Regions from separate parts of the Paraburkholderia sp. RL18-101-BIB-B genome, predicted to be linked through region 1. Evidence: riboswitches for the same ligand, from Rfam matches in the RefSeq annotation. Region 1 holds a riboswitch; the other holds the start of a gene.
The links. A riboswitch is a leader RNA that binds a small molecule or an ion and turns the genes downstream of it on or off. The one in region 1 is predicted to bind thiamine pyrophosphate.
Positions count from the first base shown of each region.

Region 2: it holds a riboswitch for thiamine pyrophosphate, as region 1 does, so the genes downstream of both, P0D73_RS23665 (FAD-dependent oxidoreductase) here and thiC (phosphomethylpyrimidine synthase ThiC) in region 1, are expected to answer to the same signal.

Region 1 covers NZ_JARESV010000007.1:244,525-252,233, reverse strand. The annotation lists gene P0D73_RS14320 (hypothetical protein) at 1-496, opposite strand, end outside; gene P0D73_RS14315 (YMGG-like glycine zipper-containing protein) at 748-960, opposite strand; gene thiC (phosphomethylpyrimidine synthase ThiC) at 1,216-3,147, opposite strand; TPP riboswitch at 3,241-3,359, opposite strand; gene P0D73_RS14305 (GreA/GreB family elongation factor) at 3,511-3,921, opposite strand; gene P0D73_RS14300 (DUF1223 domain-containing protein) at 4,357-5,199, shown strand; gene P0D73_RS14295 (cytochrome b/b6 domain-containing protein) at 5,230-5,868, shown strand; gene P0D73_RS14290 (molybdopterin-dependent oxidoreductase) at 5,909-6,700, shown strand; gene P0D73_RS14285 (pentapeptide MXKDX repeat protein) at 6,819-7,064, shown strand; gene P0D73_RS14280 (EamA family transporter) at 7,431-7,709, shown strand, end outside.
Region 2 covers NZ_JARESV010000017.1:79,481-87,189, forward strand. The annotation lists gene mlaD (outer membrane lipid asymmetry maintenance protein MlaD) at 1-323, opposite strand, end outside; gene mlaE (lipid asymmetry maintenance ABC transporter permease subunit MlaE) at 415-1,182, opposite strand; gene P0D73_RS23645 (ABC transporter ATP-binding protein) at 1,179-2,000, opposite strand; gene thiE (thiamine phosphate synthase) at 2,095-3,198, opposite strand; gene P0D73_RS23655 (thiazole synthase) at 3,195-4,010, opposite strand; gene thiS (sulfur carrier protein ThiS) at 4,067-4,264, opposite strand; gene P0D73_RS23665 (FAD-dependent oxidoreductase) at 4,346-5,476, opposite strand; TPP riboswitch at 5,693-5,816, opposite strand; gene P0D73_RS23670 (ABC transporter ATP-binding protein/permease) at 6,197-7,709, shown strand, end outside.

The DNA of each region.
Region 1 (7,709 bases):
AATGCCAATGGCCGTGACCGCCCCATCCACCGTGGCCGCAACAGTAGCCACCGAAGCCGAAGCCGATCGAGACCGATGGTCCATACCAGCCCGGATAGCCGTAATAAGCGGGATAGACCGGCGGCGGGTAGTAGGCGGGATAAGGCGGCGCCACATAAACGGGCGGGGCGGCGACCGCGTAGGTCGGAGGCGGGCCTTGCTGGCCCGTCTGCGCCTGTTGTTGCTGCTGCTGTTGTTGCAGTTGTTGCGCGCCGGAAGAATCGTCTTGCCCGACCGGCACCGCCTGCTGGGTACCGGCTGCGGGCACCGTGGCGTAGTATGGATAAGCTCCGCCCGGATAGTAACCGTACGGGTAATAGCAACCGGACAAGGTGAGTACACAGACCGCGCCACCCAGCGCCATGCCTGTTTGCGAAAGACGCGGGAGAGACCTGGAAAAGCGCAGCGGCAACCGCTGGCCGATCGCGCACACCGTATTGATGAGGCGGGACTTCATGACGCGCTCCTGGTTGAATCGAACGCCGCCATTAGGGGCGTCACGGCACCAGCTTACGCCGTCGCCGCGCCCAGAGGATTGCAAAACCGTAACGGCTTATTTCACCTCGTTGCAGCGCGCTTCGCGATCCGAAGCGAGGGCGCGTCACTAGTGTTATCCGAGAGCGGCTGCGCGAGCAATTCGTGCGCCGGGCGTCGCACAACTCACGCTTGCCTCATACATAAACATAGCGCGATGACCCGCCGTACCCCTTACTTGCCCACCTCGTGTCCGATGACCCCGCCCGCCGCCGCGCCACCAATCGTCGACAGCGCATTGCCGCCGATCGCCGCGCCTGCCGCGCCACCCAAGCCCGCGCCGATTGCCGTATCGCGCCCCTGACGGCTCATGCCTTCGCATGCGGAAAGGCTCACCACGACTGCCACGATGGCCGCAAACGTACCGATTTGACGTATCGATTTCATGATGTCGACTCCAGTAGTTATGGTTGGAAGTACACCCGTCCTTGCATTTGATGTTATCGCCGCCTCCCGTATCCGGATGTATGCGCTTGTCAGCGAACCGACGGTTTCGTAATCAAATGTTTCCCGTCGTCCAGCACGCGGCGTGCCCGGACGACATAAACGCAAAAGCCCGCCAGTGGCGGACTTCGATGCTGCGACGCAGTGGTCTGGCGGATCGAGTGGCGTAACAACGACGCTCGATCCGCGCCCCGAACCTTACTGCCGCTGATAAATCTCAGCGCCTTTCTTCATGAACTCGATCGACTTCACTTCCATGCCTTTCTTCAGCGCTTCGTCGTCGGTGACGCCTTGTTGCGCGGCGAACTCGCGCACGTCCTGGGTGATCTTCATCGAGCAGAAGTGCGGGCCGCACATCGAGCAGAAATGCGCGACCTTGGCTGAGTCCTTCGGCAGCGTTTCGTCGTGGAATTCGCGCGCCTTGTCCGGGTCGAGACCGAGGTTGAACTGGTCTTCCCAACGGAATTCGAAGCGCGCCTTGGAGAGCGCGTTGTCACGCACCTGCGCGCCCGGATGGCCCTTCGCCAGATCGGCGGCGTGCGCGGCGAGCTTGTAGGTGATGATGCCGGTCTTGACGTCGTCCTTGTTCGGCAGCCCAAGGTGTTCCTTCGGCGTGACGTAACAGAGCATGGCCGTGCCGAACCAGCCGATCATCGCCGCGCCGATGCCCGACGTGATGTGGTCGTAGCCCGGCGCGATGTCGGTCGTCAACGGTCCGAGCGTGTAGAACGGCGCTTCGTCGCACCATTCCAGCTGCAGGTCCATGTTCTCCTTGATGAGCTGCATCGGCACGTGGCCGGGGCCTTCGATCATGGTCTGCACATCGTGCTTCCAAGCGATCTGCGTGAGTTCGCCGAGCGTCTTCAATTCGCCGAGCTGCGCTTCGTCGTTGGCGTCGTAGATCGAGCCGGGACGCAGGCCGTCGCCGAGCGAGAAGGCCACGTCATAGGCCTTCATGATTTCGCAGATGTCTTCGAAATGCTCGTACAGGAAGCTTTCCTTGTGGTGAGCGAGGCACCACTTCGCCATGATCGAGCCGCCGCGCGAGACGATGCCCGTCATGCGCTTGGCCGTGAGCGGCACGTATTGCAGACGCACGCCCGCGTGAATCGTGAAGTAATCGACGCCTTGCTCGGCCTGTTCGATCAGCGTGTCGCGGAAGATTTCCCACGTCAGGTCTTCGGCCTTGCCGTTGACCTTTTCGAGCGCCTGATAGATCGGCACCGTGCCGATCGGCACCGGCGAATTGCGGATGATCCACTCGCGCGTTTCGTGGATGTGCTTGCCGGTCGACAGATCCATCACTGTGTCGCCGCCCCAGCGGATCGCCCATGTCATCTTGTCGACTTCCTCGCCGATCGAGGACGTCACCGCCGAGTTGCCGATGTTGGCATTCACCTTCACGAGGAAGTTGCGGCCGATGATCATCGGCTCGCTTTCCGGGTGATTGATGTTGTTCGGGATGATCGCGCGGCCGCGCGCCACTTCCTCGCGCACGAACTCCGGCGTGATCGCCGTGAGGCCGTTCGGACCGAACGCGCTTGCGCCGAATGCCTGGCCCGGATGTTGGCGGCCCATCATCGCCGCGAGCTTTTCGCCGTTCGGGCCGCTCGTCTTGAGGCTCTCCAGATACTCGGCGCGGCGCTGGTTCTCGCGAATCGCGATGTATTCCATTTCCGGCGTGATGACGCCTTGACGCGCGTAGTGCATCTGCGAGACGTTCTTGCCGGCGATCGCGCGGCGCGGCGTACGGTGCAGGCCTTGGAAGCGCAGATCGGCGGTGGCCGTGTCGGCGGCGCGTTCGCGGCTGAAGTCGCTCGACAGACCCGTCAGCGCTTCGGTGTCGCCGCGTTCTTCGATCCAGGCCTGGCGCAGTGCGGGCAGACCGGCCCGAATGTCGATTTTGGCTTCCGGATCCGAGTAGGGGCCCGACGTATCGTAGACATAGACGGGCGGATTCTTTTCGCCGCCGAAGCTGTCGGGCGTGTCGGCTTGCGAGATCTCGCGCATCGGCACGCGGATATCGGCGCGCGAGCCAGTCACGTAGACCTTGCGGGAATTCGGCAGCGGCGCGACAGCGGCTTCATCGACGTGGGCGTCGGCGGAAAGGAACTTCGGATTGGCGTTCATCTGTATCTCCTATGCAAAGCTATGTGGGGCCGCTAAGCAGGAGACGAGACGGAAGTAGTCGGAATTCGCGAGAGATGAGGCGATAGAGCTAGGGTGCGAAATCCGTACGCTTCCCTGCGCTGGCATTATCCAGATCAGGTTCAAAGGGTATTTCTCACCCACGCAGCACGGACCTCCAACCTCCGTGCGACGCAGGACCCCCGCGTTAGCAGCGCACACGATACACCGGCCGCCCGCTGCTTGGCAACCCATCTTGAAAAGTCGGATGATGGATATAACAGCGGGCCGCCACGCACTTTTCTTGAATTGACGGGGCAGCCGGAGCTATTGCGGCAAAAATTTTGCGTTGCGCGCGAGCGTTGCTTACAGCGTGAAATCGTCGGCGGCTTCGGGTTGAAACAGGATCTTTTCCAGCTTCAGCACTTTCTCTGTGCCGCTTGGCGGCGTGAAGCGGATGCGCTCGCCGCGTTTGGCGCCGAGCAAGGCGAGGCCGGCGGGCGAGAACACATTCAGGCGGCCGTGCGAGAAGTCCGCATTGGGCGGATAAACCACGGTCCAGGTCATGTGCTCGCCGCTGGTTTCGTCGACCAGCGTGGCTTGCGAATTCATCGTGACGACGTTGGCCGGTATCTCGCGCGACTCGACGATCACGGCGCGTTCCAGCACGTCGTCGAGCATGTCTTGCAAACGCGTGTCCGCGCCGGGCGCGGCGGCGTGTTTCTCGAGACGGGCGACGTCGAGTTCGGTGAGGTAACAGGTTTTGGTCTTTTTCACGAGGGGTACTCCAATTCGATCTGCATTTGAGGGGACAGCGTGCGGATGAGATCGGCCCGGAGCCCGACAACGCGGCCCAGGCAATGGAGCGAGCAGCGTTAGATCGGGCGCCGGGCGGCGTGGAGCGGGAGCGTTCGGGACGGCTCACCGGCGCGACGCGGCATGAGTTCCGCGCGCGCGCAACCGGTTGCGCGACGGGGGCGCAAGCGGGAGAAGGCACGGGAAGTCGGAAAGCGCATCGAGGTAGCCGGCAGGTAGCGAAAGAGAGTGAAGAGGGCGCCGCCATCAATCTGAATGGGCGCGATCGAAAGCTCAATGTTAGCACGGGGTCGTGCGTCCCTCGACTCGGTCGAGTTTCAAGAAAAAAGTTGGAAACGGACTGTCATAACCGGCCGTGCGATTCGACAAACGTGCAGATCCTGATCGGAGCACGTCATGCAAACCGCCGCACCCCGCCGAGACTGTCGGCGCTTCACCCGAATCATCGCGCTCGCTCTCGCGCTGACCATGCTCGCGGCCAGCGGCCTCGCGACCGCGGCCGGCGCCATCTGCAGCGCGCATAGCCCGGCGCATCGCGTGGCGCTGGTCGAGCTGTACAGCAGCGAAGGCTGCAACAGCTGCCCACCCGCCGATAACTGGCTGAGCCAATGGAAGAACAGCGGCGCGGCGCAAAGCGTGGTGCCGTTGGCGCTGCATGTGGACTATTGGAACAGCCTCGGCTGGACTGACCGCTTCTCGCAACATCGCTTTACTGAACGTCAGCAAACGCTCACCGATCTTGCCGGCGGCCACACCATCTACACGCCGGAAATCTTTGTCTCCGGACGCGAATTGCGCAGCTGGTCGCAACGCGACAGTTTTCAGAGCCGCGTCGGCAAGGTCGTCGCCGAGCCGGCGCAAGCGAATGTCGCGCTGGAGCTCAAAGGGCAGGCGCCGGGCGCGTTCAATGTCGCGGCGCAATTCACCAGCAAGGCAGCGGACACAGCGGGTCAACTGGACGCCTACCTCGCCGTTTATGAAAACTCGCTGAGCTCGCAAGTGGGCGCCGGCGAAAACAGCGGCGCCACCTTGCATCACGAACGAGTCGTGCGGCAATGGATCGGCCCGGTGCCGCTGGTCGCGGGCAGCGCGCAGATCCGCCGCGATATCCGCATCCAGGACACCGCCGCGGATGCCAACGTCAACGCGCCCGCCGACCGGTTCGGTGTGGTCGCCTTCGTCGAAAACGCGGCGACCGGCGAGGTCCTGCAGGCGGCCGAACTGGCCGCGTGCCCTTGATCGCCGCCTCTGCGCACACAGGAGATTCTCATGGCAACTCATCATGCTCTTCGCGACAGCGCGCCACCGGCCAAGCCGGAAAGCAGTGCGATCCATCCGCTGTGGGTGCGTCTCACGCATTGGCTCAACGCGCTCGCGGCCATCGTAATGATGCTCTCGGGCTGGCGCATCTACGACGCCTCGCCGATCTTCCCCGCGTTCCGTTTTCCTACCGACATCACGCTCGGTGGCTGGCTCGGCGGCGCGCTGCAATGGCATTTCGCGGCGATGTGGCTGCTGGTCTTCAACGGCTTGCTGTATCTCGCGTTGAACCTCGCAAGCGGGCGCTTCGTGCGCAAGTTCCTGCCGGTGTCGCCGCGCGCCGTGCTGCACGATTTCATCGCCGCGTTGACCGGCAAGCTGTCGCACGCCGACCTACGCGTCTATAACGCCGTGCAGAGATTCGCCTACCTGTTCGTGGTCTGCGATCTGATCGTGCTGGTGCTCTCGGGTCTCGCGATCTGGAAGTCGGTGCAGTTTCCGCTGCTGCGTGAACTGATGGGCGGCTACGACAACGCGCGCATCGTCCATTTCTGCGCGATGTCGCTGATGGCCGCGTTTATCGCCGTGCATCTGGTGATGGTGGCGCTCGTGCCGCGCTCGCTGCTCGCCATGTTGCGCGGACGCTGAGCCATCTATCCGCGTAAGCAAACGTTACGGATATCGAATCATGAACAAACCCGCTCGAAACCCCACTCGCTCCATGGGCCAGAAACTCGACCGCGAATCGATCCTGATCGACGCCCGCCGCGAACTCGCGATGCCGTCGCGGCGCCTGTTCGGCAAACGGCTTTTGACGCTCGGCGGCCTGTCGATGCTGACCGGCTGCTCGCTCACCGACGACGACTCGGTCAACAAGTTTCTCACCGCCGTCTCACGCCTGAATGACCGCGCGCAGGCCGCACTGTTCGATCCGAAGCAACTCGCGCCGACCTACACCGAAGCGCAGATCACGCGGCCGTTTCCGTTCAACGCGTTCTACGGCATCGACGACGTGCCCGAGGTGAACGGCGCCGACTACCGGCTGAAGATCAGCGGACTCGTGACCGGTCAGCGTGTCTGGTCCTTGCCCGAGCTGTACGCGCTGCCGCACGCCGAGCAGATCACGCGGCATATTTGCGTGGAAGGGTGGAGCGCGATCGGCCGCTGGGGCGGCACGCCGTTCAGCGACTTTCTGCGGCGCATCGGCGCGGACACCAGCGCGAAGTACGTCGGCTTCAAATGCGCCGACGACTACTACGAAAGCATCGACATGCCGACCGCCCTGCATCCGCAGACGCTGCTCACGTTTTCGTACGACGGTGAGCGTCTGCCCGCGAAATACGGCTTCCCGATGAAGCTGCGCATGCCGACCAAGCTCGGCTACAAGAATCCGAAGCACATCGTCGAGATGTTCGTCACTAATACGTACCCTGGCGGCTATTGGGTCGACCAGGGCTACAACTGGTTCGGAGGCTCCTGACGCGCGCGGGTCGGCGCCGCTGAAACGGCTGCGCGACCCCAGGCGGCAGAAGCTTCGGAAATACGCCGGCTAGTGCTCTGGCCGGTTCTGATTCATCCATAACACTCGGAGTCATCTCATGAAAAAGTTTGCAATCGCAGCACTCGCCGTCGCTCTCCTGACCAGTGGCGGCGCCGCATTCGCCCAGGCAAGCGGCGCCATGTCCAACGATGCGATGTCGAAGGACACCATGTCGAAAGATTCCATGTCCAAAGACAGCATGTCGAAGGACGGCATGAAGAAGAACACGATGAAGCACGACAAGATGAAAAAGGGCGACGCGATGGGCATGAAGCACGAAGCGTCGGGCGCGATGGCCAACTGAGCCGTCCTGATAATGCGAGCTGCATAGCTCGGACGCGCCGTTGGCCTGCGCGACAGAAAAGCCGGGGCACGTCCCCGGCTTTTTGTTGCAAGTACGCCAAAAAGTTACGATTCTTTCAAGCGACGCCGTGGGCGCTTACTGCATAATGCGATGCGCGCCGACCATTCGGCGCGTGTTCGCCGTGGCCCGATTTCTACCGATCGCCGCGGCGTTGTGGCCCCATTGGCCATCTATCGTCCTTCCGTTCCACCGACATGTCCGCCAGCCTCGCCCGTCAGACCGCATCGCCGATGCGGTGTCCGCCATCCCGCAGCAGGGTCTTCAGCGGGGGCGCAGCACCTCGAGCGGCATGGGCGGGTTGAACGCATGTCGCTGCAACTCCCCAATCTTTTTTCGCGTGGTTTCCCGATCCGCTTGCCGCAGTCGCGCAACGGGCAGATCGCGCTCGCGCTCGCCGTCGTCTATCTCGTGTGGGGTTCGACGTATCTCGCCGTGCACGTCGCGCTGGGTTCGTTTCCGCCGCTGCTGCTCTCGGGGCTGCGCAATCTGTTCGCCGGCATAGGGCTGTTCGTGTTCGCGGCGCGCCGCAAGCCGGTCTGGCCGAGCGCCGCCGAAATCCGCAATGCCGGCCTCGTCGGCACCATG
Region 2 (7,709 bases), on a different contig from region 1:
CCGAGCAGACCCGAGGTCAGGATCTTCGCCGAGGTGTCTTTCGGAAACTGGTACTGCTTGTCGAGGTCGATCGTGACGACGGCCTGGTACGCGTTGCTGTCGAAGCCGATCGAATCGACGCGGCCAACCGTCACGCCGGCGCTTTTCACGGGCGCGCGCGCCTTCAATCCGCCGATATTGTCGAACTTGAGCTTGACCGGATACGTTGCCTGGAACGACAACGAGCTCATGTTGCCGGCCTTCAGCGCGAGAAACAGCAACGCCACGAAACCCAGCACCACGAACAGGCCGACCCAGAAGTCGAGAGCAGCAGTCTTTTTCATCGTCATCCCAAAGTGAATCCGCCACGCCGCCGATACTCCCCGCCGCGCGCGCCCAGTGACGCGTCGCCGGCGGAAAACGCGCAGCGCAGTCTTAGCTGAACATCAGTGCGGTCAGCAGAAAATCGAGGCCGAGCACCGCAAGCGACGCGTACACGACCGTCTTGGTCGTGGCGCGCGACACGCCTTCCGGCGTCGGCTTGGCTTCATAGCCTTGAAACAGCGCAACGAACGTCACCGCGAGCCCGAACACCACGCTCTTGACGACCCCGGCGCCGACATCGCGCCAGACATCGACGCCGCCTTGCATCTGCGACCAGAACGCGCCGGCATCGACGCCGATCAGCAGCACGCCCACCACATAACCACCGAACACGCCGACCGCGCTGAAGATCGCGGCGAGGATCGGCATCGAAATAATGCCCGCCCACAGGCGCGGCGCGACCACGACCTTGACCGGGTCGACCGCCATCATTTCCATCGCGGTCAGTTGCTCGCCGGCCTTCATCAAGCCGATCTCGGCGGTGAGCGACGTCCCGGCGCGCCCGGCGAACAGCAGCGCCGTGACCACCGGACCGAGTTCGCGCACGAGCGACAGCGCGACCAGCAGGCCGAGCGCCTGCTCGGAGCCGTACCGGTTCAGCGTGTAATAGCCCTGCAGGCCGAGCACGAAGCCGACGAACAGGCCCGACACGGCAATGATCACCAGCGAATAGTTACCTACGAAGTGGATCTGCTTCGTGACAAGACGCGGACGGCGCAACAACGGGAAAAATTCGAGCAGCAGCCGGAAGAAAAACCGCGTGGCGTAGCCGGCCGTGCCCAGCCCGTCGATCACCGAGCGGCCGATCGCACTGATCATGACTGACCTCCGCCGATGCCGAAGTCCGCCGCGAGCGGCGTCTTGCTGGGATAGTGAAATTTGAAGGGGCCGTCCGGCGCGCCGTCGATGAACTGACGCACGGTGGCATCGGTCGACGCGCGCAGTTCGGCGGGCGTGCCTTCGGCGTGAACCCCGCCGTTGGCGAGGAAGTAGACGTAATCGGCGATCGCGAACGATTCCGGCACGTCGTGCGTGACGAGAATCGAGGTGGCGCCGAGCGCCTGATTGAGCGCGCGAATCAGGTTCGCGGTGATGCCGAGTGAGATCGGATCGAGGCCGGCGAACGGCTCGTCGTACATCATCAGTTCGGGATCGAGCGCGATGGCGCGGGCCAGCGCGACACGCCGCGCCATGCCGCCCGAAATCTCCGACGGCGCCAGGTCGCGCGCGCCCCGCAGACCGACCGCGTTGAGCTTCATCAGCACGAGGTCGCGGATCAGTTCTTCGGGGAGGTCGGTGTGCTCACGCAGCGCGAAGGCGACGTTTTCGAACACGGACATGTCGGTGAACAGAGCGCCAAACTGGAACAGCATGCCCATCTTGCGGCGCATCGCGTACAGGCCGTCGCGCGTTTGCCGGCCGACGTCCTGGCCCTGGAACAGGATCTGGCCGCGCTGCGCGCGCACCAGGCCGCCGATCAGGCGCAGCACCGTGGTCTTGCCGCAGCCCGACCCGCCCATGACCGCGACTACCTGGCCGCGCTTGAAGCGCAGATTCAGGTTCGACAGGACGAGCCGGTCGCCATAACCGAAGTCGACGTCGCGCAGCTCGAGTAAGGTCTCGGGAGAGGAAGACACGAAACGGACAGTCCTTTTACACGGAAGGCGAATTATAGGGCCATCGTGCAAAAGTTGCCCTGAGGCTGCCCCGTCCCTTGACTAAACGTGACGATTATTGCGCAAACGCTTGTTGCAGTGCATAAACGGCGGCGGCAGGATCCGCTGCTTCCGTTACTGCCCGCACCACAGCCGCGCAACCGACGCCCGTCGCCAGCACGTCGGGCAGCACCTGCAGATCGATCCCGCCGATCGCCACCAGCGGCACCACGCCGTCGAGCAGCCGCACGTAGCGGGCTAGACGCTTGAGGCCCTGCGGCGCGGTCGGCATGACCTTGGTGGTGGTCGGAAACACCGCGCCCAGTGCAATGTAGCTCGGCCGGAAATGCAGCGCTTTCAGAATCTCGTAGAAACCGTGGGTCGACAGCCCGAGCCGAATGCCTCCCGCCGCGAGCGCGGCGAGGTCAGCCGTATGCACGTCTTCCTGACCGAGATGGACGCCGTACGCGCCGGCTTCGAGCGCGGCCAGCCAATGGTCGTTGATGAACACCTGGGCGTCGTGCTGGCGGCCGACGGTCACGCAGCGGGCGATTTCGCGCTTCAGTTCATCGGCGGGTTCGGCCGATTTGCGGCGCAACTGCACGGTCTTCACGCCGAAGCCCACCACGCGTTCGACCCATTCCGCCGTCGGCAGCACCGGATAAAGGCCGAGCCGGTCCGGGCAGCGCGCGAACGCCTGGGCCGGCGCGTCGGGCAAGCCGGCGAGACGCGGGAAATGGCTGAGATCGGCGGGAAAGGCGTCGTCGGCGCGGGTTTCATCGCCGTCGCGCCAGGCCAGCGCGAGCACCAGCGCGTCATGCGGGTCGAAGCCGCAGTCGAGGAAAGCCGCCAGCGCGGCAATCCAGTCTTCCGCCAGATGGCCTTCGAGGCGGTATTTTTCGCCGCCAAGATGCAGCGTCGCTTTGTCTTCAGCGGCTTCGATCACGCCGGCGCCCCGCACCAGCCAGCGCGCCACCTGCTCGCCATGCTGCTGCGCGTCGGCGATGACGATCAGATCGCCGCCGTTCGGTTCGTCCGGCGCGGTCAGGCAGATGCGCCACGGCGCATGCGTCGGCGGCCAGTCGCCCAGCCGGGCGCGGATGCGCTCGGTGGCTTCGGTGAGTTCGTCGGCGGGCGGCCAGAACAGGTCGCGGTCTTTCAATGTCAACGTCTGTGTCATGCGGCGCTCCCGTCTTGATGCCAGAACGGCATGCCGACCACCGGCGTGCTCGCGTGCGCGCTTTCGCGCTCGGCCATCGGCCCCGCCAGAAAAGCCTGGCGGCCCGCTTCGACGCCCAGCGCGAAGGCGCGCGCCATCGCGTCGGGATGCGTCGCCTGCGAAACCGCCGTGTTCAGCAACACGCCGTCGAAACCCCATTCCATGACCTGCGCCGCATGCGACGGTACGCCGAGGCCAGCGTCGACGATCAGCGGCACGTCCGGCAGCCGTTCGCGCAATACGCGCAGGCCGTACGGATTGATCACGCCCTTGCCGGTGCCGATCGGCGCGCCCCACGGCATCAGCGCCTCACAACCGGCGTCCAGCAGACGACGGCCGATCACCAGGTCTTCGGTGCAATACGGCAGCACCTTGAAGCCGTCCTTGACCAGTTGCGCGGCCGCTTCGATCAGGCCGACCGGGTCGGGCTGCAGCGTGTAGTCGTCGCCGATCAGTTCGAGCTTGATCCACTCGGTCTCGAAAATTTCGCGCGCCATGTGCGCGGTCGTCACCGCCTCGCCGACCGTCAGGCAGCCGGCCGTGTTCGGCAGGAGCGGCACGCCGTGGCGCTTGAGCAGGTCGAAGAAGCCGGCTTCGGCGCCGCCTTCGTTCATCTGCCGGCGCAACGCGACGGTCACCATGCCGGGCCGCGCCGCGTCGATCGAATCGGACAGCGATTGCAGCGACGGATAGCGCGAAGTGCCGAGCAGCACGCGGCTCGCGAAGGTCTGGCCGTAGAGCGTGAGCGCATCGGCGGTTTGGGGGGAAGTCATTTGCATAATCCTGTTTGTCTCCGGCAATCGGCGTTCCGGCAATGCGTGGCGGGCGCTCAGCCGCCGGCCACGGGTTGCACGACATCGAGCTTGTCGCCCGTGCGCAGCGCGCGCGCCGCATGCTGGGTGCGCGCCACGAAGTCGCCGTTCAGCGCGACCGCGAACGGCGGACGCGCGCCGAACGCGGTGAGCGCGTCGGCGACAGTCGCGCCTTCGGGCAGCGACAACGGCTTCTGATTGATATGAATGTCCATGGCGTTCGAATACGTTTCAGTCGATGGCGAAAGCGGCGTGGCGTGGAGCGCTCGTTTGGGTAAAGACCAGTCGCGCAACGCTCATGCCGGCTCCCGCGCGGAGTCCAGTTGAAAAAGCTCGCTCCAGCGCGCATCGCGCTGCCAGTCGGCGAAGGCATCGGCGTCGCCGATGCGGCCGTCGAGCAGCGCCGCGGCGAAGCGCACGGCTTCGTCGGCGACTTCGGGCACGATCATGTAGCCGTGCCGGTACAGGCCGTTCACGCGCAGTGTCTGCGCACCGTCCCACAGCAAGGCCGGACGGTGGTCCGGCAAAGTTGGGCGGCACTGCGAATTCAGTTCGAGAATGCGTGCCTCGCCGAAGCCGGGATGCACGGAAAACGCCGCGCTCAACAGTTCGAGCGCGGAACGCACGCTGACCGGCGACATGTCCTCGCCTTCCACTTCGGTCGCGCCGATCACGTAGAGGTCGTCCTGCTTCGGCGCGATGTAGAGCGGGTAGCGTGGATGCAGCAGCCGCACCGGCCGCGTCAGTTTGATACCGGGCGCATGCACGCGCGCCACTTCGCCGCGAATGCCGCGCAGCGTGGGCAGCACGGGCTTCGCGCCGAGGCCGCGGCAGTCGATCGTGATGCGGGCGGGAGGCAGCGCGCGATCGTCGACGGGCGTATTCCAGTGCGTGTCGACACCACGTTGCGCGAGGCCCGCGGCCAGTGCGCTCAGCACCTGACGGTTATCCAGTTGCCCTTCACGCGGCAACAGCCAGCCCTGATTGAAGCGTCCCGCCAAAGCAGGCTCGGCGGCGCCGAGCTGCGCGCCCGCGAGCGTGACGAAGCCGCCGTCCAGCAACTCAGCCGGGGCATTCGAGCGCACCCGGCGCTCGAACAGCGGTGCTTCGGTACGGTCGGCGTGATGCCAGACGACCAGCGTGCCATTGCGTTGAAAGAACACCGGCTCAGGAAGTTCGGCCAGCACTTGCGGCCAGGTTTCGAGCGAACTCGCGCCTAGGCGCGTGATCAGCAACTCGGCGCTGGCGGCTTCCGCGAGCGGCGCCAGCATGGCCGCGGCGACCCACGCGGCCGATTGCGTACCAGCGGCGTCGCCGCGCTCATAGAGCGCCACGCGATGCCCCTGCCCGGCGAGACGCCACGCCACCAGCCGCCCGCACAGGCCGCCGCCAAGCACCGCGAAATCGGGTTGCGCAGAACGCGTCATCGCGCACACTCCGTTTCAGGACGGCAAGCAAAGCTGAAGCGCGGCGCGCCGACGGCGGCGTGACGAAGAGCAAAACACATATCTGAAGAATAGGCGGTCATCGAGTCCTTTCCGTACGGCAAAAAAACGCACGTACCCAGGACGAAACCGGCGGGTGAGGCCGGCCGGGCAATGCGCGTTCCAATGACGGACGCTGCCCGGCGGGGAATGGAAGACTGGCTGCTTCCGGAAACTTCCCGCGCCGGTATTACCCGGATCGGGTGCAAAGGGTGTCTCTCAGCCTCGCCGCTGCGCCATGAAAACCATGCCGCCTGTGCGCGAAGCACCCCTGTTTCGTCGAAGGTCATTAGACCATAAAAGGCGCGGCGCCCGCAAACCAGCGGCTGGCCGCCTCGCGCGCGATTTGATCCGGCACCATCTTTCACGTTATCAATACGGCCGAAGGCGGCGCTCTGGCACAATGCCAGCACAGGATGCCGCACGAACGCGGCGCGGGCGGCACGCCGTCCCGCCATGTTCGCAGCGGCACCGGCGCGGGGCCTCGCGGCGCAAATTAATTTTCGCTTAAGGGCTTCACGCCAGAATCTGACGCTCACCCAGGCGTGCGTTCGTCGAGCACGACGCCCGGGCATGTACCGCAAACCCGCCGCAGGGCAGCCCGCAGACGGGCCTGCCCCGATGGGTCAGCCCCGAATGGGCCAGCACTACTTCAGGATGCTCATGACACCGAATACCTCTGCCACCCCCGTGCTGCCGCCGGACGAAAAAGTCTCCGCCTGGAGCCTGATCAAACCCTACTGGGTTTCCGAAGAACGAAAAACGGCATGGGGCCTGCTCATCGCGATCATCGTGATGAATCTGCTCGTGGTGTGGATCAACGTGCGCCTGAACCGCTGGAGCGCCGACTTCTACAACGCGCTGCAAACCAAGAACGTGCACGACTTCCCGCATCTGCTGATGGTGTTCTCGGGGCTCGCGTTCGGTTTCATCATACTTGCGGTGTACGGCCGCTACCTGCGCCAGATGCTCGGCTTCCGCTGGCGCCAGTGGCTGACCACGCGCTATCTGAACGAGTGGCTGAAGGACAGCGCGTTCTACCGGATCGAACGCGACCGCCTCGCCGACAACCCGGACCAGCGGATCAGCGACGACCTGCAGTCATTCGCCACCAGCACGCTCTCGCTGACGCTCGACCTGCTGTCCACCGTCGTCACGCTGGTGTCGTTCATCACGATCCTGTGGTCACTCGCCGGCGCTCTGACCATTTCGCTCGGCGGCATGCCGATCGAGATTCCCGGCTACATGGTGTGGGCCGCGGCGCTTTACGCCGTGGTCGGTTCGCTGATCATCCAGAAGGTCGGCCATCCGCTCGTGCCGATCAACTACCAGGCGCAGAAAGTCGAGGCGGATTTCCGTTTCGGCCTGATCCGTCTGCGTGAAAACGCCGAACAGATCGCCTTCTACAACGGCATGGACACCGAGAAGACGAACGCGCACTCGCTGTTCGGCCGCATCCGCGACAACTGGTGGCAGGTGATGAAGTACACCAAGCGGCTCACGTTCGTGCTGAGCTTCTATGGCCAGATCGCGATCATCTTCCCGCTGGTGGTCGCCGCGCCGCGCTACTTCGCCGGCGCCTTCACGTTCGGCGTGCTGATGCAGATCTCCAGCGCATTCGGCACCGTCAGCGATTCGTTCTCGTGGTTCATCAACAGTTACGGCACGTTGGTCGAATGGCGCGCCACGGTGAACCGGTTGCGTGAATTCAAGCGCGTCGTGCACGCGCCGCGTCTGAAGGAATCGGTCTCGCCGGCTACCGCGCATGGCGGCATCAATCTGCATTTCGTCGACGAGGACAAGCTCTCCACCGACGGCCTCAAGCTCGCCCTGCCCAACGGCAACCCGTTGTCGCGCATTCGCGATGTCGCGATTCAGCCGGGCTCGCGCTGGCTGGTGCGCGGCCCGTCGGGCTCGGGCAAGAGCACGCTGATGCGCGCCCTCGCCGGCTTGTGGCCGTTCGGCGACGGCTCGATCGACGCCCCGGTCAACGCGCGCATGATGTTCATCCCGCAGGTGAGCTACATGCCGATCGGCACGCTCAAAGCGGCGCTCGCCTATCCGTCCGCCGTCGACACCTACACGGACGACGAATGCCGCGAGGCGCTCGTCGTGTGCCATCTGTCGGAATACGCGGACCGTCTGCAGGAGTCGGGACACTGGACCCGCATTCTCT